4 regions of the Lysinibacillus sp. JNUCC 51 genome follow, and region 1 is predicted to be linked to each of the others. Evidence: riboswitches for the same ligand, from Rfam matches in the RefSeq annotation. Region 1 holds a riboswitch; each other region holds the start of a gene.
The links. Region 1 has a riboswitch for thiamine pyrophosphate ahead of thiW (energy coupling factor transporter S component ThiW). Riboswitches for the same ligand answer to the same signal wherever they lie in the genome.

Region 1 (6,267 bases):
AAAGATACGGTGAAGTGGATTGTAAAAGGGTCTGCAAAGGATTTAACAAATATCGCAATTACACGTTTTGCTGCTACTACAGATGGACAATCTGCTATGGCGCTTGTTCAATTACAAAATGATACGGATCAAGAGCAAAATGTAACACTTTCGATTGAAAATGTTAAAGGTAAGGAGATAGTCGCGGAGAGTGTTGCATTACCTCCAAATGAAGCTATAACAAAAACTTTCAAAGACTTACCGTTAGAAGATACTATGACTGCCAAAATAGATGCTAAGGACGATTATGTGGTTGATAATTCACAAATAGTATTGCTACAATCAGCTACTTCAAAATTAGTTGTCGATCAAAGTATGCATCAACTCATTCAAAAAGGTTTGCAAACGATTAATAGTAGTGTGAAAATTGTTCCATCTTCACAAATGGCTGACAATCGGGATGCCACATTGGTGACAAATCAGACGGCGTTACTCGAAAAGATGGACAAGCCAATTGTATTATTTGGTAGGGATGACGTTGAGAAGATTGAAGCTAATGGGGAAGTCGGTATAACAAGTGATGCATTGCTTGCATTTAGTGAGCTAAAAGATATTTACGTCAGTGCGTTATATCCTGGATTCAATGACTATAAAACGATTGCATCAGTCGGAGACCAGCCATTTATTCAGCGTTCACCTAAAGGGGATATTGTTGTATTAGCTGATATTGCAGATACAGATTGGCCGTTACATCCTTCATTCCCATTATTTTTATGGAGTGCTGAACAGGAGCTTTCAGAATCAATTGGTTCACTTGGCATTTTCACTCCGAATGAGCAACGTGCTGTTGCTATAACGAAGGGTGATTGGAGTATATATTCGCAGGAAGACGAGTTTTTATCGTCCATTACGAATGGTTTATTAACAGCTCCTATGAAGCCAGGAATTTATACAGCTCGCTCAAATGATGAAGAAAAGCGATTAATTGTACAGCTTCAAGCGCAAGAGCGTGTGATTGAAAAAGGGACAAGCTATACGCTTGGAGAGCTACCGGACAATGGTAAGGAAGAAATATCGAAAGCCTCGTTCGTACCTTGGCTTATTCTTATGATCTTAGTATTACTTGTTTTAGAGTGGGAGGTGCAACGACGTCGTGGATTTACGAATTGATATGCCATTAGCATTGTTGCTTTTACTTCCATTGCTTATGTATTTTGGATGGACCTATTGGCGTGAGCGTCAGCGACTAAAAAAAGGTCATATCGTCGTGCTAGGTATTCGAATTGTGGCCATATGCTGTTTAGTGTTTGCACTTGCAGAGCCCTATATTTTATTGCCTGTAAAGGAAGAACAGGTAGTATTCTTAGTTGACCGTTCTGCTTCAATGAATGGTACAGATGATGAGATGGCCAATTTTATAGCGGAAAGTTTGCAGTCGAAAAAAGATGACCAGCTTGCAGGGATTTATTCATTTTCATCAACATTACAAACGGAAGCCATATTATCGGATTCTTTAAAGGAAGTGCCGAAGTTTACAGCCATAAAAGCAACAGATCAAACAAATATTGAACAAAGCCTACAGCTCGCTTCAGGTATTGTAGATCCGAAAAAAGCAACGCGACTTGTGCTCTTAACGGATGGCAATGAAACAAAAGGAGATGCCTTAGAATTTTCATCGAAATTTAAAGGGTCAAATATTAGTGTGGATATAGTGCCATTTAACAAACCTGTTGCTAAGGATGTATCCCTGAAAAGCTTTGTCACACCACAAGTTGCTTATGTAGGTGAACAGCAACAGCTAGTCACTGAAATAAATGCAACTGCAGCAGAACGAGGAGAGCTATTATTATACGAAAACGATAAGCTTATTTATCGTGAGGCAGTGGAGCTTGCTGAAGGTTCAAATATTTTTACGTATAAACATTCAGCAACGGCTGAAGGGCTTGTAAAATATGAGGCACTCGTGCAGGTTGAACAGGATGCAATTTTTGAAAATAATAAATTAACAAGCGTCACGATGGTACAAAGTGAACCACATTTACTAATTGTTAATGGCTATGATACGGCATCACCAATTGCAGCAGCGCTTGGCAAACAATCAATTGCCTATGATGTTGTAAATGCTAGTAGTCTGCCAAATGAACTCTCTAGTTATTTACAATACAACGCCATCATTTTTGATAATGTGCCAGGGCATTTAGTAGGCGAGGCAAAAATGAGTGTCATTGAGCAGGCAGTGAAAAACTTCGGTGTCGGTTTTACGATGGTCGGTGGCGAAAATAGCTTTGGCTTAGGCGGCTATTTTAAAACACCAATCGAAACTTTACTACCTGTTGAAATGGAAATTAAGGGAAAAGAGCAATTGCCATCATTAGGGCTTGAAATCGTACTTGACCGCTCTGGAAGTATGTCTGGAGCAAAGCTTGAGCTAGCTAAGGAGGCAGCCGCTCGCTCAGTTGAAATGTTACGAGATGAGGATACGCTCGGGTTTATAGCCTTTGATGATCGACCTTGGGAAATTATTGAGACAGGGCCACTTGGCAAGAAGGAAGAAGCGGTGGATACAATTTTATCTGTAACGCCAGGGGGTGGTACCGAAATATATGGATCGCTTGCTAAAGCTTATGAAAATCTAGCTGATTTAAAGCTACAGCGTAAGCATATTATTCTATTAACTGATGGTCAGTCACAGCCAGGTAACTACGAAGACTTAATTGCACAAGGAAAAGAAAATGGCATTACTCTTTCAACGGTTGCAATTGGTCAAGATGCTGATGCCAACTTACTTGAAGCACTCAGTGAGATGGGCAGTGGGCGTTTCTACGATGTTGTTGATGAGCAGACGATCCCCTCTATTTTATCTCGTGAAACTGCCATGATTTCACGCACATATATTGAGGACAACCCATTTTATCCAACTATATTTAATGCATCTGGCTGGAATACGTTATTTGCAAATGGTGTACCTAAAATGAATGCATATATAGGTACGACAGCAAAGCAGGGGGCCACTGTTATTGCAGAAAGTGAGAAGGAAGATCCAGTACTTGCAGAATGGCAATATGGCCTTGGTAAAACATTCGCCTTTACTTCCGATTCGACAGGGAAATGGACGGGGGACTGGGCAAGATGGCAAAATTGGGGCACATTTTGGCAAACGCTTATTTCAAAAATGCTACCAAGCTATAACGATGTTGCCTATGATGTACGGCTAGAATCTGACGGTTCATTTGTCATCACTGACCCAACAAATGAAGCGGCGTTCTTAGATATTGTTGCTGTTAATGAAGCGGGTGAGGAACTTGAAACTCAGCTTGAAACAATTTCAGCATCACAAGTTCGAGCAGTCGTACAAGCAGAACCAGGACTAATCTTCTTCCGCATTGCGGATGAAGAACAGGCCATTTATCAGGCAGGCTTAAGTGTACCTTATAGTGCTGAGTATGAATTACGACCAGTGAATGATAAGCTAGTCGAAGAACTAACAAAACAAACAGATGGCTCCGTGTTGAAAGAACCGAGCGAAGTGTTCCGTGAATTTACTAAAAAAGGTGCGGAACGCCAAAATATTGCTACATGGCTTTTATTAGCAGGGATGCTATTATTCTTCATTGATATTACCATTCGACGCTTTGGTTGGAGCTTCTTAACTAGGCCGAAGAAAAAAGAGCAGCTTGTCGAGGAAAAACCAATACATGCAGAGGACACAAATGTTGCCCAGATATTAAAGGGCATGAAAAAACGATCTTAGTAAATTAAAACGATGGTTCATCGCTTTTTAGCAATGAGCCATCGTTTTTTGTCATTCTATGGCTATCATCAAAATACTGTATTTTCTAAAATGTTCTGATAAATCGAAGAAACATTCCGATAAAGTCTGAAATTGTTCCGATAAATTTCAAAATTGTTCCGATAAATCTCTCATCCCTTCAAAAAGGGTTTATGATTTATAGAAGAGTATTTAGGTTAGTTACAAATACTGACTTACGCAAGTTGCTGGCAACGACAATGCCTAAGATAGCACCAATAGTACTTGAAGTTAAAAAGGCTGGCATGAAAAATAAAGCAGCAACAGATGTCCCCATTAATAAATGTGCGTAAGGTACTGCAATGAGTGAGGCGATGATACCTGTACCGAACATTTCACCAACACCTGCTAGCCATTGCTTGCCGCTGTATTTATAGGCGAGAGATGCACATATTGCACCAATAACACTTCCAGGTATAGCTAGTAATGAGCCTGTGCCTGTTAAAATACGAATGATTGCTGTGACAAAGGCGACCATAACGGTAGGAACAGGTCCAAGAATGATAGCGCCAATAACATTAATGGCATGTTGTACAGGGTAGGCACGCGCAATCCCCGTAGGTATTGAAACAAAGATAGAACCTGCTACGGCAATTGCTACTAACAAGGCCATGATTGTTAATTTTCGAATTGACATAATTTCGACTCCTTTTTAGTATTTAGTGATTCGCTGATAAACCCGACAAAAAAGCCGCTTCCTAAAAGCAATAGGAAGCGGCCCTGCATTTACATAACAAAAAGCAAGTGTCGCCACTTCCCTCCGCTAGTGTGAACTAGATCAGGTTCAAAGGGTCCGTATATGACCATATACGTCTCAGCCTTTTAAAGACTCCCCTAGTGGTAAGAATTTAATTGTTAGTTTTTATCCTAATAATGTAGCACACTACTAAAAATAGTCAATAACTTTTCAGACTAATTTGAATCAGGATGCATAAGGTGTGGTGCTTTTTTCATTGTCCAAATAAGGGCAATGAAGAAGCAAGCCATTAAAATAATAGACCCGAAAATATAAGGACTGTTCATATTCCAATCGAATAACAGACCTGCTAAAGCTGGACCAATCATATTACCGAGACTCATATACGCATTGTTCAGACCAGCTGCATAGCCTTGTTCATTTTCAGCAAGCTTTGAAATCAGTGTGTTGACAGCTGGGCGAATCAATGTCGTAGCCGTAGAGAAGATTGTCGCTACAATTAAAATAAGTGCAAAGCCAGATGCGAATAATATTAAGAAAATCGCAACGGCTGCAATAAATAAATTGACTAACACTACTTTCATTTCGCCAAAGCGATTAAACAGCGGTGTAATAACAAACATCTGTACAACAACACCAAAAGCGCCGCCCATTACTAATATAATGGCGATATCAGTAGGTGTGTAATTAAACTTTTCTGTCACAAATAATGATAATGTTGTTTGGAAGTTAGCAATTCCGAAAGAGAATACAAGCATGATAATTAGCATGACAAAATAAGGCATTCGGACTGAACGGGCCATCTGCTTTACAAGATTATCCTGCTTCTGCGTCTCTTTCGCTGTGTTCGGTTTTGTAGCAGGTAATAAAAAGAACGATAAAATAGCTGCTAAGATAGCTGCAAATCCAGCCGTATAAAATGGAAAATGTAAACTTACTTTTGAGAGGAATCCACCGATACCTGGTCCAATCATAAAACCAAAGGACATTGCTGCCCCTATCATCCCCATACCTTTTCCACGTTCCTCGTATGTTGTGACGTCAGCCACAAATGCCATTATAGGAGGTGCCACAAATGCAGATCCAAGTCCACCTAAAAAGCGTGCCAAGAAGAGCATCCACACATCTGTAGATAGTCCGAAACCAATTTGTGCAAGTCCTGTAACTATAAGACCGAAAATAATGAGATTTTTACGACCATATTGATCGGAAAGATTCCCAGCAATTGGAGAAAATACGAATTGTGCTAAGGCGAACGTTGCAATCAACATGCCAAGTACTTGTCCTGCAGCACCAAAAAGTTTTAAATACTCAGGCATGACAGGAATAATAATTCCGATACTCCCCATTGCGATAAACATATTAAACATTAAAATATACAAAGCCGCCTTATTAGACTTCTGCTGGGTCATCGAATACCCCTTTCTTTAATCAAATATACTACAGTCTACCACAAGGCTTGTACGTTTGCTATTGACTATAAGTCTGAAATAGACCCAGAAACTTATCTCCAGCTAAACAACAAAAAAGCTGTTCTCAACATAAAGTGAGAACAACTTTAACTTCTTTCAGCAGGAGTCGCCTACTTTTATAGGTGGTGGTATGAATAAGGGTTTAAGGTACTTTTCAGAGGGTGTCTAAACATCTGCTGCTGACGCTACGCTTTCGCGCAAAAGACATCTGTACCTGTCGCTACGCTTTCGCGCAAAAGACATCTGTACCTGTCGCTACGCTTTCGCGCAAAAGACATCTGTACCTGTCGCTACGCTTTCGCGCAAAAGAC
Region 2 (6,267 bases), 740 kb from region 1:
CACCTGTATTCTTCTTCCGTGATCCTTTACACTTTACAGATTTAAACCACGTAGTAAAACGTGACCCACGTACAAATATGAAAAACGCTAATTCAAACTGGGATTTCTGGACTTCATTACCAGAGGCACTTCACCAAGTAACTATCGTTATGTCTGACCGTGGTATTCCGGCTGGATACCGCAATATGCATGGTTTCGGTTCTCATACTTATAGCTTTATTAATGCTGAAAATGAGCGTGTATGGGTTAAATTCCACTTCCGCACAGAGCAAGGCATTAAAAACTTAACTGGCGCTGAGGCTAATGAAGTAATCGGTAACGACCGCGAATCTTCACAACGCGATCTATATGATGCAATTGATAAAGGCGATTTCCCTAAATGGAAAATGTACATTCAAGTAATGACAGAGGAGCAAGCTCGTAAATTACCATATAACCCATTTGATCTAACAAAAGTATGGTATAAAAAAGACTTCCCATTAATTCCTGTGGGTGAATTCGAGTTAAATAAAAACCCGGACAACTACTTTGCTGAAGTTGAGCAAGCTGCATTTGCCCCTTCTAACATTATCCCTGGTATCAGCTTCTCGCCAGACAAAATGTTACAGGGTCGTATCTTTGCATATGCGGATGCACAACGCTACCGTTTAGGTGTGAACCACTACATGCTTCCTGTAAACGCACCAAAATGCCCATTCCGTACGTTCCACCGCGATGGTGCTATGCGTTTCGATGGCAACCTTGGTTCAACTTTAGGCTATGAACCAAATAGCTATGGTGAATGGGAGCATAATCTAGACTACAAAGAGCCTGAATTACGTATTGACGGTAATGCTGGTATCCACGACTTCCGTGAAGACGACAACAACTACTTCGAGCAACCAGGTAAATTATTCCGCCTAATGACTGCCGAAGAGCAACAACGCCTATTCGAAAATACTGCTAATGATATGGCGTCAGTTGAAGAGTTCATCAAACGTCGTCATATCCTTCACTGCTATTTAGCTGATCCAGCATATGGTGAAGGGGTAGCAAAAGCTATGGGTCTTTCATTAGAAGGCGTAGATCTTTCAAACCCATACGTAAAACAACCAACTAACGTCTAATTTTCCACTATTATTGATATCCAAATCCAACTTTCTACTCCATGTGAAGGGCACAACTTCACATGGAGCTTTTTTATCTTAACGACAAAAAAGCTTGTGCCTAATTTGATAGACACAAGCCCTTTGATAATTATTGATAAATTTGACTGCCTGCCTTTTTAAATTCCTCAGCCTTTTCCTGCATACCTTTGTGGATCGCTTCAGTCGTATTTAGGTCTTGATCTTTTGCATAATTACGGATATCCTGCGAGATTCTCATACTACAAAACTTAGGTCCACACATTGAACAGAAGTGCGCAGTTTTTGCCCCTTCTGCAGGCAGCGTTTCATCATGGTATTCGACTGCACGCTCTGGATCTAACGAAAGATTGAATTGATCGCGCCAGCGGAATTCAAAGCGCGCCTTAGAGAGTGCATCGTCACGCTGCTGTGCTCCCGGATGCCCTTTCGCTAAATCTGCAGCGTGTGCAGCAATTTTATACGTAATAACTCCTACACGAACATCCTCACGATTTGGTAAGCCTAGATGCTCTTTAGGCGTCACATAACATAGCATTGCCGTACCAAACCAACCTATCATCGCAGCACCAATTGCCGATGTAATATGGTCATAGCCAGGAGCAATATCTGTTGTCAGTGGCCCTAAAGTATAGAAAGGAGCTTCCTTACACACCTCTAACTGCTTGTCCATATTCTCTTTAATAAGATGCATCGGTACATGCCCTGGTCCTTCTACCATCACCTGTACATCATGCTTCCAGGCAATTTGCGTTAATTCCCCTAGCGTTTCCAACTCTGCAAATTGAGCCTCATCATTTGCATCTGCTATTGAACCCGGACGTAAACCATCACCTAAAGAGAAGGCAACATCATAGGTTTTCATAATTTCGCAGATTTCCTCAAAATGAGTATATAAGAAGCTCTCTTGATGGTGATATAAACACCACTGCGCCATAATCGAGCCCCCACGAGACACTATGCCTGTTACACGATTAGCCGTTAATGGCACATAGCGTAGCAATACCCCTGCATGAATCGTGAAGTAATCAACACCTTGCTCAGCCTGTTCGATTAACGTATCACGATACACCTCCCACGTTAAATCCTCTGCCACACCATTTACTTTTTCTAGCGCTTGATAAATCGGCACTGTCCCTACTGGCACCGCGGCATTACGGATAATCCATTCACGTGTCGTATGAATATGCTTACCAGTAGATAAATCCATAATGTTATCAGCACCCCAGCGTGTAGCCCACGTCATTTTCTCTACCTCTTCTGCAATAGAGGATGACACCGCTGAATTTCCAATATTGGCGTTAATTTTCACGTGGAAGTTACGTCCAATAATCATTGGCTCAGCCTCAGGGTGATTAATATTTGATGGCAAAATAGCACGTCCTGCCGCGATCTCTGAACGCACAAATTCTGGATCCATATTTTCACGAATCGCCACAAATTCCATTTCTGGAGTAATAATTCCCTTTCGTGCATAGTGAAGCTGTGTTACATTTTTACCTTTCTTCGCACGCAAAGGCTTTCTAGATAAATCCGGAAAAACATTTTCATTCATTCGTGGATCATCCGCTTTGCGGAATCCATTATCTTCTGGCTTGATAGTTCGACCTTCGTATTCTTCAACGTCACCGCGTTCTTTGATCCATGCACTACGTAAAGCTGGCAATCCTTTCGTAATATCCACTTTATAAGCAGGATCAGTGTACGGGCCACTCGTATCATAAACACGTACTGGCGCATTTTCCTCTTCACCGAAGCTTCCTGTCGTTGGACTTAGACCAATTTCACGCATTGGCACTAAAATATCTGGTCGAGAACCTTCTACATAAACTTTTTTACTTCCTTCAAAACTTGACATAATCGTAATATTCTTGTCGCTAACTGTTGTCATAAACTACTTCGCTCCCTTTTACATTTATACAAGGACCGAATCTAGCTCACCCCAACAGAAAATCAATTTCGCCTTGGCGTAATTGTGCCCGCACATTTCATTCCTTTGAAAATCCGTGACATCCGCCGGAGGCTTTAGGCCAACAGATGTTTTTTGCGCGAAAGCATAGCGTCAGCAGCATGATGTTGGTCACTCAGTCGTTGCCACAGGACTTGGCGTTCTTAGACTGAGTTCCTCTATTTTCAGCAGGTGTTTGGCACCCACTGATAAGGAATCTTAACCACATTCATCTCATCACCTTCAAAGATAGGACTCTTTCGCTGAATGAAGACAAAAGCCGAATCCAAAAAAAAATTTGGATCCGGCTAAGAATGTAAAGGTATAGTTATTGCAAATAACATGGTTGCAATAATGGTTAACTTTCCCACGCTGGTATGAGCCAGATCAGGTCCAAAGGGTCAAGAAACCTCTATGCGTTTCCCTCTCAGCCTGACTCATCAGACTCCCCTAGTTAATACTATTAAGTTTGATGATAGTGTAGCAGATATTGCTAAGAGATGGAAGCTTCATTTGATTATTTTTGGCTTATCATTAAAACGTGTGGTTGATTTCCGTTCCGGCTGGGCGCTTTGTTGCTGTCGCTTCGCTTTCGCGCAGAGCAGAGCTTCCTGGGGGCGTCCGATGAGCCGCTTCGCTTCGCTCCAGAGTCTCGGGCCAACACGATGTTGGTCACGAAGGCGTTATCACAGGACGTGATGATTTTAGCCTTCGTTCCTCTATTCGCTAATCCCCAAGGAGTCACCCATCCTCCACTCCAATCAAACTATTTACATTAAATACGTTTTTAAACATATGATCCCTAACTTTTTAATGATTAGCCTATTTTAAAATATCAGAAGGATAGCCACTTACTCAAGATGGGCTGTCACCCTATCTTATTCCGAATAACACCCAGCAGTTAGGTGAACAACAGCTCCGCTACGTAAATCACAATCGTCACTGTAATACAGCTCACAATCGTTGAAAACAAAACAGTTTGTGCAGCAGTTGCCGATTCTACGTCATATTCTAATGCCAGACTAGAGCTATTTCTTGATGTCGGGAACGAACTAGCTATAAAAAGTGATTGTGCCACGACACCATCAAGACCAAGCGCAAAAATGATTAACAATGCTACAGCTGGCCCTATGATTAGTCGTGTAAAACAACTAATGAATACAAGCTTATTAAACATGGATTTGATTTCAAGCTGTGATAGTTGCGCCCCTAAAGTTATTAATGCAACAGCGATAAAGCCATCTGCCACATGGTCTATTGGAATTTTTACAAACTGCGGAATAGCGATATTAAAATAGTTCATGGCAACACCAATAATAAGTGCATGAATTATAGGCATTTTGAGGAAGTCTTTCAAAATAGACATGCCCGATTTTGTTGAAGAAATTAAATTGTACAAGCCGTAAGTATAGGTCGTCATATTTTGAAATATAACGAGAATGACCTGAATCGCTACTCCAATCGGCTGGGTCACGAAAATCATTTGTGCCACCGGAATACCATAGTTACCTGAATTAATTAGGACAACACTATTTTTAAACACTGCCGCCTCTGTTTTTTCTAAACCGAGTCCCTTTACTAGAAAGTGACTAAGCACCATTTGGCTTCCGATAAAGAGTAGAATAAATAACGCAACTTCCCCAAGCACAGACAGCTCTATACTCGTTTCATATAAATTCACAAAAACAGCTGCTGGCATGAAGCAATATGTAATAAGTTGAGATAATGCCTTTAAATTAAAGCGGAATTTCTTTTGTAAAACTGCACCAAGCACTAGAAGCACTAAAATCGGAGCTACAATTTGAAAAAATATCATACCGAGATACACCATAGCGATGTCCCCCCTCCCTCTCCTATAGTAGTGCTGTTTTTATGCTCGGTCAATGTACTTCATAGTTAACTCATAGCCATTCTTTTACCATAAAAAAAGAAAGACTACCTCAAAAATATTGACGCAGTCTTTCATATAATTCCATTAAGCAAGTTTAAAGCGATTAATGACCTCTTGTAATTCTTTTGAAATTTCGTTCATATTATTGATGGACTCTGCAACCTTTTGTAGTTCCGCTTGTTGGTCAATAGAAGATGCACTTACCTGTTCTGCAGATGCAGCAGTCTCCTCAGAAATAGCAGAAATACTTTGGATTGCCATAATCGCTTGATTTTTATGCTCTAACATATGAGAAAGTTTAATCATTAACTCACTAATTGACGTTGCAATAGAACTAGAAAGCTCACTATTTTCTTTAAATGCAACCTCTGTGCTTTGTACTGACTCATTTTGAGCTTGTATTAAGCCCGCGTTTGAGGCAATGACAGCAACTGTTTGCTGAGAATTTTTAAGAATGCTGTCTACCGTTTGTTTAATAACCTCTGTTTCATTCCTGGATTGCTCTGCTAGCTTTCGTACCTCCTCAGCGACAACTGCAAAACCTTTACCATGTTCACCAGCACGAGCAGCTTCTATGCTTGCATTTAAGGCTAATAGATTTGTTTGCTCAGTAATACCCTGAATAGACGCTATAATTTGATTGATATTGGCAATATTAGACGCCAATGATTCCATTTGCTGCTGAATACGTCCATTCATTACATTCGTTTCTGAATTACGTTCACGTAAGCTTTCGACTTCTTTCATTCCTTTGTCTGTGGTTGCTTTCGTTTTATTCGACAGCTCGTCCATTTCATTTGAAAGCGTTGTAATAGTATCAATTTGATCGGATAAATCAATCATTCGATAATTGGTTTCTTCTGTATCCTCAGATTGCTTTGATGCTCCCTGTGCAATTTCATTAATAGCTACTGAGACTTCTTGACTTGAAGCAACTATTTCATTAAACGCCTCATGAACATGATTTGATGATTGATTAAGTAATGTCGTAGCATTCAGCACCGTTTGAATGGCGCTATTCGTTTGATCCAACATATTATTATAAGCTAATGCAACAGCACCAATCTCATCAGGCTTAATATATTTATCATCAACTTTTTGAGTTAAATCCCCATCCGCTGCTGTTTCAATAGAAGTACGTAAAAACTTTAATGGCTTCAGTAATTTATAGATAAACAATGCACTAGCGACGGTCATTAAAACGACTATAATAATTGACGCTATGATAGTAAAAACAAGCACATGATTATAAGTTTCTAATATTTTGGATTTTGGTAGCACTAATTGTACAGTCCATGTTTCAT
Region 3 (6,267 bases), 2.2 Mb from region 1:
AAAACCGTGAAGTCTATATTTTCCCGAAAAAAGAGCAAGAAGCCGATAAATTTGCAGATCTTTTATAGAAGAAACTTGCAATTTCTAAGCTAATGGGCCGACTCAAAGTCTTGAGTCGGCTTTTTTTCGTTCATTCCCTTTAGAGGCACAATTTACCTATAAAATTTTCGTATTAAAAATCTAATATCGCACATTCTATATTCACAAGGAGGTGAGACACATGACAAACAACAACAACCGCAGTTCAAACAAACTTGCTGTACCTGGTGTAGAGTTCGCTCTAGATCAAATGAAATACGAAATTGCACAAGAATTTGGTGTTCAATTAGGAGCTGACGCTTCAGCTCGTGCTAACGGTTCCGTTGGCGGTGAAATCACTAAACGTCTTGTACAAATGGCAGAATCTCAATTAAAAGGTATGCCGAACAACCAATAATTGCTTAATTAGCAATTATTAAAATTAAAACCAGTGACCGTAAAAGGCACTGGTTTTAGTTTGTTTAAATTTTTAATTTTTTATCCCGTTTTAACGGGCAGTAATTAATTTATCTATATGAAAAGAGAAGCGTCAGTTCCTCCCATTTCAATTCAATGAGAGCAAAGAAATAGATGGTGCTAACTGCCCGTAAAAACCCGATTGGTGAAGACTAATAATCAGTGGGGAAAGACCTCCCACTGATTAAAGTTTCACTTTATCCCGTTTTAACGGGCAGTAATTAATTTATCTATATCAAAAGAGAAGCGTCAGTTCCTCCCATTTCAATTCAATGAGAGCAAAGAAATAGGTGGTGCTAACTGCCCGTAAAAACCCGATTGGTGAAGACTAATAATCAGTGGGGAAAGACCCACTGATTAAAGTTTCACTTTATCCCGTTTTAACGGGCAGTAATTAATTTATCTATATCAAAAGAAAAGCGTCAGTTCCTCCCATTTCAATTCAATGAGAGCAAAGAAATAGGTGGTGCTAACTGCCCGTAAAAACCCGATTGGTGAAGACTAATAATCAGTGGGGAAAGACCTCCCACTGATTAAAGTTTCACTTTATCCCGTTTTAACGGGCAGTAATTAATTTATCTATATCAAAAGAGAAGCGTCAGTTCCTCCCATTTCAATTCAATGAGAGCAAAGAAATAGGTGGAGTTAACTACCCGTAAACTCAGTGGGGTAAAAAGACCCCTGATTAAAGTTTCACTTTATCCTACAAATGATTTAAGTGTAGAGACTGTATTTGAAATATCCTCACTTTGGCAAATTGCAGAAATAACTGCTATTCCATCCGCACCTGCTTTAAATACCGTATGAGCATTAGAGCGATTAATACCTCCAATTGCAACGATAGGGAGCTCAGGATATTGTATCCGAACTTGCTGTAAAAAATCAGTTCCACGAGGTGGTTTGGCATCGCTTTTAGAAGTGGTTGGAAAAATTGGACCAATTCCTACATAATCAGCACCATATTGTAGAGCCGTTTGTAATTCAGCTTGTGAATGGACAGAAACACCTAGAATCATATTACCGATTTTTTTACGTACCATCGACACGGGAAAATCCTCTTGTCCAATATGAACGCCATCCGCTCTAAGTTTTATTGCTAGCTCTACATTATCGTTGACGATAAACGGGATATGATACTGTTGACAGAGCTTTTGACATTTGCGAGCAAAATCTTCATAGGCTTGCCCAGTGAGTGCATTTAGTCCTTTTTCCCGATATTGAAACATAGTAATTCCAGATTGCAGAGCTTTCTCTAAAACGTTTAATGGTTCTTGATTTAAAACATTACCTGTACCCATTATAAAATATAGCTGTAAATCGTCACGTTTCATGAAATGATCACCTCGCAAGAATCCTTAAAGTTTTGATAAGCGAAATGATTTGTAGGACCATGGCCATTACCAATAGATAAATCATGAGTTATTGCTAATTGAATAAATTTTTTAGCTTCCTTAATCGCTTCTTCTAAAAGTAGTCCACGACCAAGAAAAGCAGTTAGTGCAGCGGAAAACGTACAGCCTGTACCGTGCGTATTTTTTGTTGCAATACGAGTGGACTTCATGGAAAATGAATGACCATCTTGGAAAAATACATAATCTGTAGCATAACATTCATTCACTAAATGACCGCCTTTAATAATGACGCATTGAACGCCCATTTGTAATAAGACCTTAGCTACTTCTTTAATATCTGCTAAAGAATTGATCTTCCTTCCAGAAAGGGTTTCGGCTTCAGGAATGTTCGGTGTTACGATTGTTGCTAAAGGTAGCAAATAATTGCGTAATGCTTCAATTGCTTCTTGCTGTAATAAGCTTTCGCCACCTTTTGCAATCATGACAGGATCTACAATAAGCGGAATATTTATTTCAGCTAAAATCTGTGAAATTGATTGGATTATTTCAGAAGAAAACAGCATTCCAGTTTTAACGGCGCTTATTGAAAAATCTTCAACTAGTGCTTGGAGTTGTTTTTCAACAAAACTAACTTCAATTGGTAAGACATCCGATACACCAAGAGTATTCTGGGCGGTTAAAGCTGTAATAACAGACGTACCAAATACCTTTAATTCCTGAAATGTTTTTAAATCAGCCTGAATACCTGCACCGCCACCACTATCTGAACCAGCAATTGTCGTTACAATATGCATCATTCTTCACCTTCCTTGGAAAGGCGATGTAGTTCATTCAATACTGCAATTTGAAAATCGCCAATATATTGTGTTAAAGAAGCGGCTTGCTCTGCTACTTTTTTATAAAGCGATAATGTTTCTATTAATTGGTCAAATGGTTTATTTCCTGCAGCGTAGGAAGCACAGCAAATTGCACTCAATAAGCAACCTGTTCCAGTAACTTCTGTCATTTGAGAAGTTCCACCTGTAACCCATTGCTGATGTTTGCCATCAGTAATAAAATCCTCTTCGCCGGTCACAATAACAATACAATTGTAGAGTTGAGCTACTTTTTGTGCCTCAACTTCTAAAGAAATTGAACCACTACCACTATCTACGCCTTTTTGTTGCCATTCTACATTGGCTATAGCAGCAAGCTCTCCAATATTACAACGAATAGCCGCAAATTTTATGTTCTCCAGTAATTGCTGTACCGTTTGTTTGCGGTAAGTTGTTGCACCAGCAGCGACAGGATCTAAAAAAACGGGAATACCAAGAGCATTTGCTTTTTTTCCTGCGAGTAACATTGATTCTTTCATTCGTTCGTTAAGGGTACCGATATTTATCAGTAAGCCTGAGGCAATTGCGACCATTTCTTCAACCTCATGACTGTCATCAGCCATGACTGGAGAAGCACCTATTGCTAATAAGCCATTTGCTTGAAAATTAGCCACAACATAATTAGTAATGCAATGAATAAGTGGATTTTGTTTACGGATCGTTTGAAATACCATTTTAAGTCCTCCTTGTTGGATGGACGTAAGCGTGCAAAAAAGGCTCTTTTTCGTGTAGAAAAAACCACGCAAAAGAGCCTTTCATCAGTAAATAGATGTGAATTGCTCCCTACGTCAGTATTAACTAACAGGTTCAAAGGGTCAGGTTTTACCTTCTCAACTCTAAATGAGTCCCCCTGCAATCATGCTTTTAGTTGACCAAAATGTACCATATTATTCATTCGTGTTCAATAGGGAGTTTTTTCTTCATGTCGAAAACGGCACTAAAGTTAAATTCGAATGGATAGCATCAATACGTGACTGATGCCATATAGCAGAGCATGATAGTTGTCACGACTTTAATGAATTGGAGTGAATTCCATTGAAAATGATAAAAATTGAGTTTTATAATGAGCGTATCAAAAGGGGGCATTTGCCATGAACAGAGAAGATTTAATCGCACCAGAATGGTATAACATTTCAGAGGAAATTGAAAAATATGCACAGGATGCTACAAAAAATGCATTATTAGTTTATAACGAAGATGAGGAAATTCAGTACTTAACATATCAAGCATTACTTGAAAAGGCGAATCAGGCAGCGCATGTATTTACATCCCAAGGTTTAAAAAAAGGTGATGTTATATTAGTTATGGTACCAAGATCAGTTGAAGCGTATATCGTCTATATTGCCGCCTTAAAGGCAGGTTTAACTATTATCCCTAGTTCGGAAATGCTAAGAACAAAGGATATTGAATATCGAATTAATCATGCCAATGCAAAAGGCGTTGTTGCATTTGAGCCTTATATTGAACAATTCGATAGTGTGGGGAATTTACAAGAACTACAGCAATTTGTCATTGGTCATGCACACGAACCTTGGCAGCCGTTGCTAGAAAAAATGCAAAATCAACCTACGACTTACATAAGTTCTACACCGACTAAGAGTACAGACATTGCATTTTTAGCTTATACGAGTGGTACAACAGGCAATCCAAAGGCAGCTGTTCATACACATAGCTGGGGTTATGCGCACTTACGAACTACTGCTCCAAATTGGTTAGGTGTACAAGAAGGCGACATTGTTTGGGCTACAGCAGCTCCAGGATGGCAAAAATGGATTTGGAGCCCGTTCCTTGCTACTTTAGGAAGTGGTGCAACAGCATTTGTTTACAAAGGTCACTTTGATGCGGCGAAATATCTTGCATTGCTTGAAAAATTCAATATTAATATTCTGTGTTGCACACCGACCGAATACAGATTTATGGCAGGTCTTGAAAATTTGCAAGACTTCAATTTAAGTACAATACGTCAGGCTGTGTCAGCGGGTGAACCTTTAAATAGTGAAGTGATAAAAGTATTTTCCGAGGTCTTTAATCTACAAGTACGAGATGGTTATGGACAAACAGAGAATACATTACTTGTTGGTACAATGGTAGGGATGGAGGCTAGAATGGGCTCAATGGGCAAACCTACTCCGGGTAATACTGTTGAAATTATCAATGATTTTGGAAATCCTACTGCAATTGGAGAAGTTGGAGATATTGCTGTACACTGTGAAACACCCGCTTTATTTAAGAAATATTTAAACGATCCAGAACGTACAAATTTACAGTTTAGAGGAGATTGGTATATTACTGGAGATCGTGCATATAAAGATAAGGATGGGTATTTTTGGTTTGAAGGACGTGGCGATGATGTCATCATTTCGTCTGGGTATACGATTGGCCCATTTGAGGTAGAAGATGCATTAATTAAGCATCCAGCAGTAAAAGAAACTGCTGTTGTGGCGAGTCCAGATGGAATTCGTGGAAATCTAGTAAAAGCATTTGTTGTGCTCTCTGATGGAGTAGTTGGAGATGAAGCACTTATAAAAAAACTACAAAGCCATGTAAAAACTTTAACAGCCCCTTATAAATATCCTCGTGCAATCGAGTTTGTAACTAAGCTACCAAAGACTACATCAGGCAAAATTCGCCGTGTCGAATTACGTGAACAAGAAAAAATCCATTATATCAATCATCATTAATTTCCTAGGAAATAATGTCGAAAATCAAAGTTCCTGCTTCTTTTATGAACTTTGATTTTTTTTATGAAATTAGGTAATGTATTATAGGTTGAATAGTTTAAAGCAATAGTATTGGCTCATCACCGTGATAAGACCACATTATTATTGCGATAAGTATGAAACAAATTAGGGTATCAATCGTATTACGTTATGAGGAGGCGGAATGGTATGAATGGTAAAAGGTGGGCCGCTTTAATAATTGCAGGTGTACTATTAGTATTTTCATTAGGAATCAATACTATTTTTGCAATATTTAAATCGGATTTCTTTAGCAATTTTGATAGCTTGGTAGCTGGAAACGAATTGACGGTAATGGAAGAAGTTAAGGAAAGTGGCGAAATGGATAAACGTATTGCATACTTAAAGGTCGATGGTACGATTCAAGATGTTGGCTCAAGTACAGTATGGCAAGCAGTTTCTTATGATCATCAATTTTTCTTAAATCAATTAGATAATATTTTATATGATGATACTGTGGAAGGTATCGTCTTAAGTGTTAATTCACCAGGTGGCGGTGTAAAGGAATCAGCAGAAATTTATAAAAAGCTTATGAAAATTAAAGAAGAGCGACAAATTCCAATCTATGTTTCTATGGATTCGATGGCAGCTTCAGGTGGTTATTACATATCAGCACCTGCAGATAAAATATTTGCGCAACGTGATACAATTACAGGTTCGATTGGTGTCATTATGCAATCTATTAATTATCAGGCGTTAGCGGAAAAAGTCGGTATTAAATATGAAACGTTTAAATCAGGTGAACATAAAGATATGCTTAGCCCAATGCGTGAAGTGACACCAGAAGAGCGTGCTATGATGCAAGAC
Region 4 (6,267 bases), 1.7 Mb from region 1:
TTTCTTCCTTCGTACATCCTGTTAATAAAACAGTTACAAATAATCCTGTATATGCTATTTTCGTTAACTTCATAATTCGGCTCCTTCTATAGATGAAAAATCTCACCCTAATTACATCTATATTATAACTTAAAAACCAAATAATACCTATACTACCTAGTTAGTTAGATAACAACAATCTTTAAAAAAACAACCCTTAAAAAAAACACAGCTACTCTTTAATAGAACAGCTGTGTTTTTTACTATAAATTATAAAATATTGTCGTATTTCTTGTGATGATGCGTGCCGCTTCCTTTGTTGTAAGCCCCTTTATCGATGCAATAACCTCTACGGAATGATCAATCATCCACGGAGATGTTCGCTTATTGTCAAAAGGACCTTCAAAAGGCCATGGTCCATCTGTTTCTACCATTATCAGTTCGATTGGATATTTTTTAAGAAGCTGTTGAATCTCAGTCTCATACGTACAATCAGGCGTCACAGAAATGAAATATCCATTAGAAATCATCCGTTCAATCACTACCTCATCGCCTTTAAACCAATGGAAATGCGCTTTCGTTACTTGATGTTTTTCTAGCAAATCACAAACAATCCCCGCATCTTCATAAACAGCATGTAACACAATTGGTTTATTTAATTCCTTCGCCAATATTATAAACCGTTCTAACAATGCCACATACGGACGATCATCAATCGCCTTCTCCTGCCTCAAATAATAAGGCAACCCTACCTCTCCAATCGCCACCATTTCATCTGAGTGTTGGCGTATCCACTTGAATAACATCTCTTCCTCCGCAACACTAGGTAACGGTTGTTCAGGATGAAAGCCAAACGCTGCCTTTACCTTCGTAAAAGCTTTTGACAGCTTTAACGTCCTCTCGCACGATGGAAGATTCATACTAACCGCAATGACATGTTCAGCTTCCTCAAGCAAAGTTGGTATGTCTTGTTCCTTATACTGATCTAAATGAATATGTGCATCAATCAACATTCGCCTCATCCTTTTCTTCTTTTAAATACGTGAACAACTGTTGCTTCAAAGCCGTAAATGTAGCGGAATGGCGAATTTCTTCTTGTCGTGGCCTTGCAAAAGGTACTATCATTTCCTTTTTAACCGTCGCCGGACGTTTCGTGAGTACGATAATTCGATCAGCTAAAAAGAGAGCTTCCTCAATACTATGTGTAACGAACAATATAGATTTTCGATCTTTCTCCCATATCGATAATAGCCACGCCTGCATTTCAAGCCTTGTAAACTCATCCAGTGCAGAAAACGGTTCATCTAAGCATAAAATGGGCTTATTACTGACAATTGCGCGAATAAACGATACCCGCTGTTGCATACCGCCCGACAGCTCATTAGGATACGCATGTTCAAACGCTGCGAGCCCTACTTTATCTAACCATTCCTTGGCAAGTTCAACATTTGGTTTTCGATGAAGCTCCTCGACAATCGCGACGTTTTCTAATATCGTACGCCACGGTAGTAAGCAGGGCTGCTGAGGCATATAGCCAATCGTCCCTCTTTTTTGCTGGATATCTGTATCGTTTAATAAAATAACGCCCTTATCAATAGAAGTAACACCACCAATTAATTGAAAGAGTGTACTTTTTCCACTACCTGACGGACCGATAATCGCAACAAATTCCCCGTCCTTCACCTCAAAAGATAAATTGCGAATAACCGGAAGAGCATCAAAGGATTTATCAATGTTTTGAATGCTTAACATGGCGTCCTCTCCCCTTCACAACAAGTTTTTCTAATAATTGAATAGCACTAAATAATAATAAACTTAAAAATACGATGGCAAATATCGCTACAAACACTCGATCTGTTCGAAATGAAGATTGTGCTAATGTCATATAGACACCAATCCCCTTTTTCGCACCCAACCATTCCGCAATTACAGCTCCCATAACGCTATACGTTGCGGCAATCTTAATGCCTGAAAAAATCGCCGGGTACGCATAGGGCCATTCTAGCTTCCAAAAGGTTTGTGCTTTCGTAGCCCCAATCATTTCAAAATAATGCTTGAGTTCAGGCGAAGTTTGACGAAAGCCATCCATTGCCGAAATAACAATTGGGAAAAAGCACACAAGACAAATAATAATAAGCTTTGGCAATAAACCAAAGCCAAACCAAATGATTAAGAGCGGTGCTAGGACGAGCACAGGGACATTTTGTGACATAATGAGAATAGGATAAAACAGCTCTCGCACAAATGTAAAACGATGTAATAGCACGGCAACCGTTAGCCCACATAATATTCCGATGGCAAGACCTAGAAGTGCTAATTGAATAGTCGCTAAAGCATGTGGCACAAACGTCTCATACGATTGAAAGCCTTCTTTCAAAATGGAACTTGGTGTAGGCAATAGCCAATGTGGCACGTCTGCAAAACGGACAATAAGTTCCCATATGAATAAGAGGAAGGCGATAAAAATTATCGTCCTTCCTTGTTTAACAGCTTGCTTCATCACTGGTATTTCTCCGTTAGCGTATCCATTGTAATACCTGATGGCTTATATAAAATTTTCACTTGCGTAATGACATTGATAGCGCCAAGCTCAATCATCTTGTCATTCATTTTTTCAATGATTTGTAGTAAAGTCGATAGCTCGCCCTCCATTGTCGTTTCTAACGGATGAACTTCATATTTCACCCCTGATGCGTCTATAACAGCAATCGCTGCATCGACATACGGGATAACATCTTCATATTTTTCAGTTTTCGGGATAATTTGTACACTAATTAATGAGTTTGCCATACTACTTCGTCTCCTTTTTCGGTAAAAAGTCGTTTGTAAATGCTTGTTTTGCGTTAAATTCGCCCTCTAAAACTTTGTTATCTGTCATCCATTTCGCGTAGTTTTCCCAAACAGATAGCTTTTGCTCGCCCCATTGTGCAGCGTCGTCTTGATACTTATCTGCTAGCCATTCCTGACTTTTATGGACAAGGTTCTTATCTAAATCAGGTACCGCTTCAAGTAAAATATCAGCTGCTTCTTTTGGATGATTTATCGCATATTCATAACCCTTTGCTGCAGCAGCGACAAATGCTTTTACCGTCTCAGGATCATCCTTAATCATTTTTTCATTTGTAGCAAGTACAGGTGTGTAATAATCTAACTGATCGCTATAATCTGTTAAATATAGCATGTTTAGTTTTTCGCCACGCAATTCTGCTTCAATACCTGTCCATGCATAATAAATCCACGCAAAATCAATATCTTTTTTCATCATTGTGAAGAAATCTAAATCTCCCGCATTGACAATATCTAACTTATTAATATCTGCATTTTTTGTTTGCATTAGTGATTGTAGTACAGCCTTTTCAAGTGGTGCACCCCAGCCACCGTATGTTTTACCTTCAAAATCCTTTGGTGACGTAATGCCTTTTGATGCAGTGGATGCGAAGCCAGAAGTATTATGTTGAATAATCGCTGCGATCGATACTAAAGGTACATCCTGCACACGTGCCTGTGTAATCCCTTCCTGATAACTTACTCCAAACTGAGCCTTGCCAGACGCCACAAGCTGATCGGCTCCCGTTTCGCCAGGTAATAAAATATCAACATCTAAGCCCTGTTCCTTAAAGTAGCCAAGTTTTTTCGCTACATATAAACCTGTATGATTTGTGTTCGGTGTCCAATCAAGAACGACTGACACTTTCGTTAATCCTTTAGCATCCTTTTTAACCTCTTTTTCGCTACAGCCCACTAAAGTTAAAAGTACAGCCATCAGGATGAATAACCATTTTTTCATGCTGAATCCTCCAAGTAAGTAATGTGAAAGTGTTTATGAATGATGAATGTTTTTACCAGAAGAAAGCGAAGTCTGAAAACATAAAAAACGCCTAGGATTCTTCCCAGACGTTTTGCAAACAATATCAAAAACTTTTACTTTTTGAATAGATGTTCCCTACGCTGGTACGAGCCAAATCAGGTTCAAAGGGTCAGCGTCTATCGGACACAATCTCAGCTGGCAACACCAGCCCCCCTACATTCTTTCCATATGAACTTTTCGTGATTATTATACCCATACCTATCCGGAAATGACAAGGCTCGATTTACTGAAAGCGCCATAAATATTTTAACTACCTGTAAATATAGAAAAAAACCCTTTATTATATTGACAATGGAAACAAATTACAATAAAACTTGATTGATTAATCAATCATTTATTATGAAAGGAGTAACAAAATGAATTCGATACTTACTAATGATGAAAAAAAGAAAAGAAAAAGATCTACAATTTTAAATGCCGCAATTAAATTATATAGTGAAAATGACAAAAGTGGCCGAAATTGCTAAGGCAGCAGGAGTTAGCTTTGGCACCGTATTTACGTATTTTAATTCAAAAGAAGAACTTTATGAAGCGGCAATATTGGAACCCTTGGAGGAAATCAAACCATATTTTATTGAAATAGAAGAACGCTTTACAGGTGAGCCTCTTGAAATAATTAAGAAAATGATAGATTGTCATGTGCAACTTTTTGCAACGAGAAGTGAATACCTACGATTAATTCAACAGGTTCTTGCAAGACCTGAACGATTTCCAAAGCTTTTTAAAGAACTAGATGATTTTGTTAAATTATTCATAGACTGTATTTATCCGGTTATTGAAGCAGGTCAAAGGCTTGGTTACTTTTATGAAGAGTCACCTTCATTAATTACTTAGTCATACCTATCCATTTTAAACGGAATGCGTTTAACGTTTATCGATGAGTATACAAACAGGGTGTGGAAGGATATAACGAGACAAGCCCTAAGATTATTTGGACCTATCTCTAATTCATAAGCCTTTTCCATCCTTCTCATGTACCCAATAAAATTAGGAACCTCAAAAAACTGGGCGGCATCTATAGACAATATTTTTTTCCACATGAAAAATAGTTTGGATGATTTCCTTTTTGACTCCCCTAGCTATGCAGGCCTCAATTAGGAAAACATAAAAAGAGTAAATGAGACCACCACTTCCTTTATCGGAAAAGCGCTTACTTATTATACGAGGAGTGATTTATATGAAATTGAGAGATATCCATCCCAACATCAAACTTCGCCTAGTCATGCAATTTCTAGGCGGCCTTATTTCTATGGCTGTTATACCTTTTCTGGCAATTTATTTTACTCAAAATATCGGAGCTACTAAAACGGGTATTATTCTTATAATAATAGTGATTAGCGGGGGCATTGGAGGATTTATCGGAGGGCATATTTCAGATAAAATTGGGCGAAAAAAAATAATGATTTATGCTTAAATTGGTATATTGCTTTCGTATCTGTTTATAGCACTTTGTAATTCACCTTGGTTTAACCTTCCATATATTTCTGCCGCATTCTTTATCATCAATATGTTTTGTGGAGGAATGTTTCAGCCAGCCGCACAAGCTATGATTATTGATGTTACTAATTCCGAGTCGAGAAAGCTTGTATTTACAATTAGCTACTGGTTGGGGAATTTATCAACTGCAATTGGAGGAATCATTGGCGCATTTCTTTTTAAAAACTACTTATTTGAGCTATTTATTGGGATTTCACTAATTTCATTGCTATCTGTATTCATGACCATATTCTTTATCACAGAAACCTACTTACCAGAACCTTCATCTAAGACTTCTTCTACTCATAAGAAAGAATTTTCACTAGTAGAGATGTTTCAAACCTATTCAACCGTTTTAAAAGATAAGCTGTTTATGTTTTATATTTTAGGAGCAATCTTGATCTTTACCTTGGAACAGTCTTTATCGAACTATATTGGGATTCGTCTTGATAAAGATATACCCCAGCAATCAGCTTCATTGTTTGGTATTGATTTCATCGTGGACGGCACAAAAATGCTTGGTTTTCTCCGAACAGAGAATACTATTCTTGTAGTTCTCTTATCAAGTGTTGTATTATTCTTATTTAAAAAATGCAGTGATCGCTGGACTCTTGTTACAGGAATGCTAATTTTTTCAATATGTTTTAGTGTTTTGCTTCTTCAAATAACCTGTTGTTTCTTTTTATCGCCATGTTTATTGGAACAATTGGTGAGTTGATGTATATCCCTATTAAACAGGCGATGATAGGAGAACTTGCCCCATCAAACGCTCGTAGCACCTATATGGCTTTTAATAGCTTGACTATGTACGGAGCAATGATTATATCTTCGTTATTAATCATTATTGGAGAGTGGATTCGCCCCATATATATGAGCGGACTACTCCTTATTCTCGGATTAACTGGTACATTTTTGTACTACATAATAACAAAATCGCTATACGC

Region 2: linked by a shared signal. The riboswitch ahead of thiC (phosphomethylpyrimidine synthase ThiC) and the one ahead of thiW (energy coupling factor transporter S component ThiW) in region 1 are both predicted to bind thiamine pyrophosphate.
Region 3: linked by a shared signal. The riboswitch ahead of thiM (hydroxyethylthiazole kinase) and the one ahead of thiW (energy coupling factor transporter S component ThiW) in region 1 are both predicted to bind thiamine pyrophosphate.
Region 4: linked by a shared signal. The riboswitch ahead of JNUCC51_RS23805 (ABC transporter substrate-binding protein) and the one ahead of thiW (energy coupling factor transporter S component ThiW) in region 1 are both predicted to bind thiamine pyrophosphate.

The regions. Positions count from the first base shown of each region.
Region 1 is NZ_CP065545.1:1,459,975-1,466,241, reverse strand. Features, by position in the region: gene JNUCC51_RS07400 (vWA domain-containing protein) at 1-1,149, shown strand, start outside; gene JNUCC51_RS07395 (VWA domain-containing protein) at 1,133-3,730, shown strand; gene thiW (energy coupling factor transporter S component ThiW) at 3,927-4,424, opposite strand; TPP riboswitch at 4,526-4,633, opposite strand; gene JNUCC51_RS07385 (MFS transporter) at 4,700-5,896, opposite strand.
Region 2 is NZ_CP065545.1:2,202,030-2,208,296, forward strand. Features, by position in the region: gene JNUCC51_RS10600 (catalase) at 1-1,106, shown strand, start outside; gene thiC (phosphomethylpyrimidine synthase ThiC) at 1,237-3,015, opposite strand; TPP riboswitch at 3,420-3,534, opposite strand; gene JNUCC51_RS10610 (AEC family transporter) at 3,974-4,903, opposite strand; gene JNUCC51_RS10615 (methyl-accepting chemotaxis protein) at 5,048-6,267, opposite strand, start outside.
Region 3 is NZ_CP065545.1:3,637,384-3,643,650, forward strand. Features, by position in the region: gene thiI (tRNA uracil 4-sulfurtransferase ThiI) at 1-68, shown strand, start outside; gene JNUCC51_RS17565 (alpha/beta-type small acid-soluble spore protein) at 221-436, shown strand; gene thiE (thiamine phosphate synthase) at 1,194-1,826, opposite strand; gene thiD (bifunctional hydroxymethylpyrimidine kinase/phosphomethylpyrimidine kinase) at 1,823-2,641, opposite strand; gene thiM (hydroxyethylthiazole kinase) at 2,641-3,396, opposite strand; TPP riboswitch at 3,486-3,584, opposite strand; gene mbcS (acyl-CoA synthetase MbcS) at 3,814-5,403, shown strand; gene sppA (signal peptide peptidase SppA) at 5,611-6,267, shown strand, end outside.
Region 4 is NZ_CP065545.1:4,912,466-4,918,732, reverse strand. Features, by position in the region: gene JNUCC51_RS23830 (hypothetical protein) at 1-73, opposite strand, end outside; gene JNUCC51_RS23825 (TatD family hydrolase) at 243-992, opposite strand; gene JNUCC51_RS23820 (ABC transporter ATP-binding protein) at 982-1,731, opposite strand; gene JNUCC51_RS23815 (ABC transporter permease) at 1,709-2,479, opposite strand; gene JNUCC51_RS23810 (thiamine-binding protein) at 2,479-2,769, opposite strand; gene JNUCC51_RS23805 (ABC transporter substrate-binding protein) at 2,771-3,766, opposite strand; TPP riboswitch at 3,903-4,012, opposite strand; gene JNUCC51_RS23800 (TetR/AcrR family transcriptional regulator) at 4,262-4,681, shown strand; gene JNUCC51_RS23795 (hypothetical protein) at 5,025-5,261, shown strand; gene JNUCC51_RS23790 (MFS transporter) at 5,271-6,041, shown strand; gene JNUCC51_RS23785 (hypothetical protein) at 6,014-6,267, shown strand, end outside.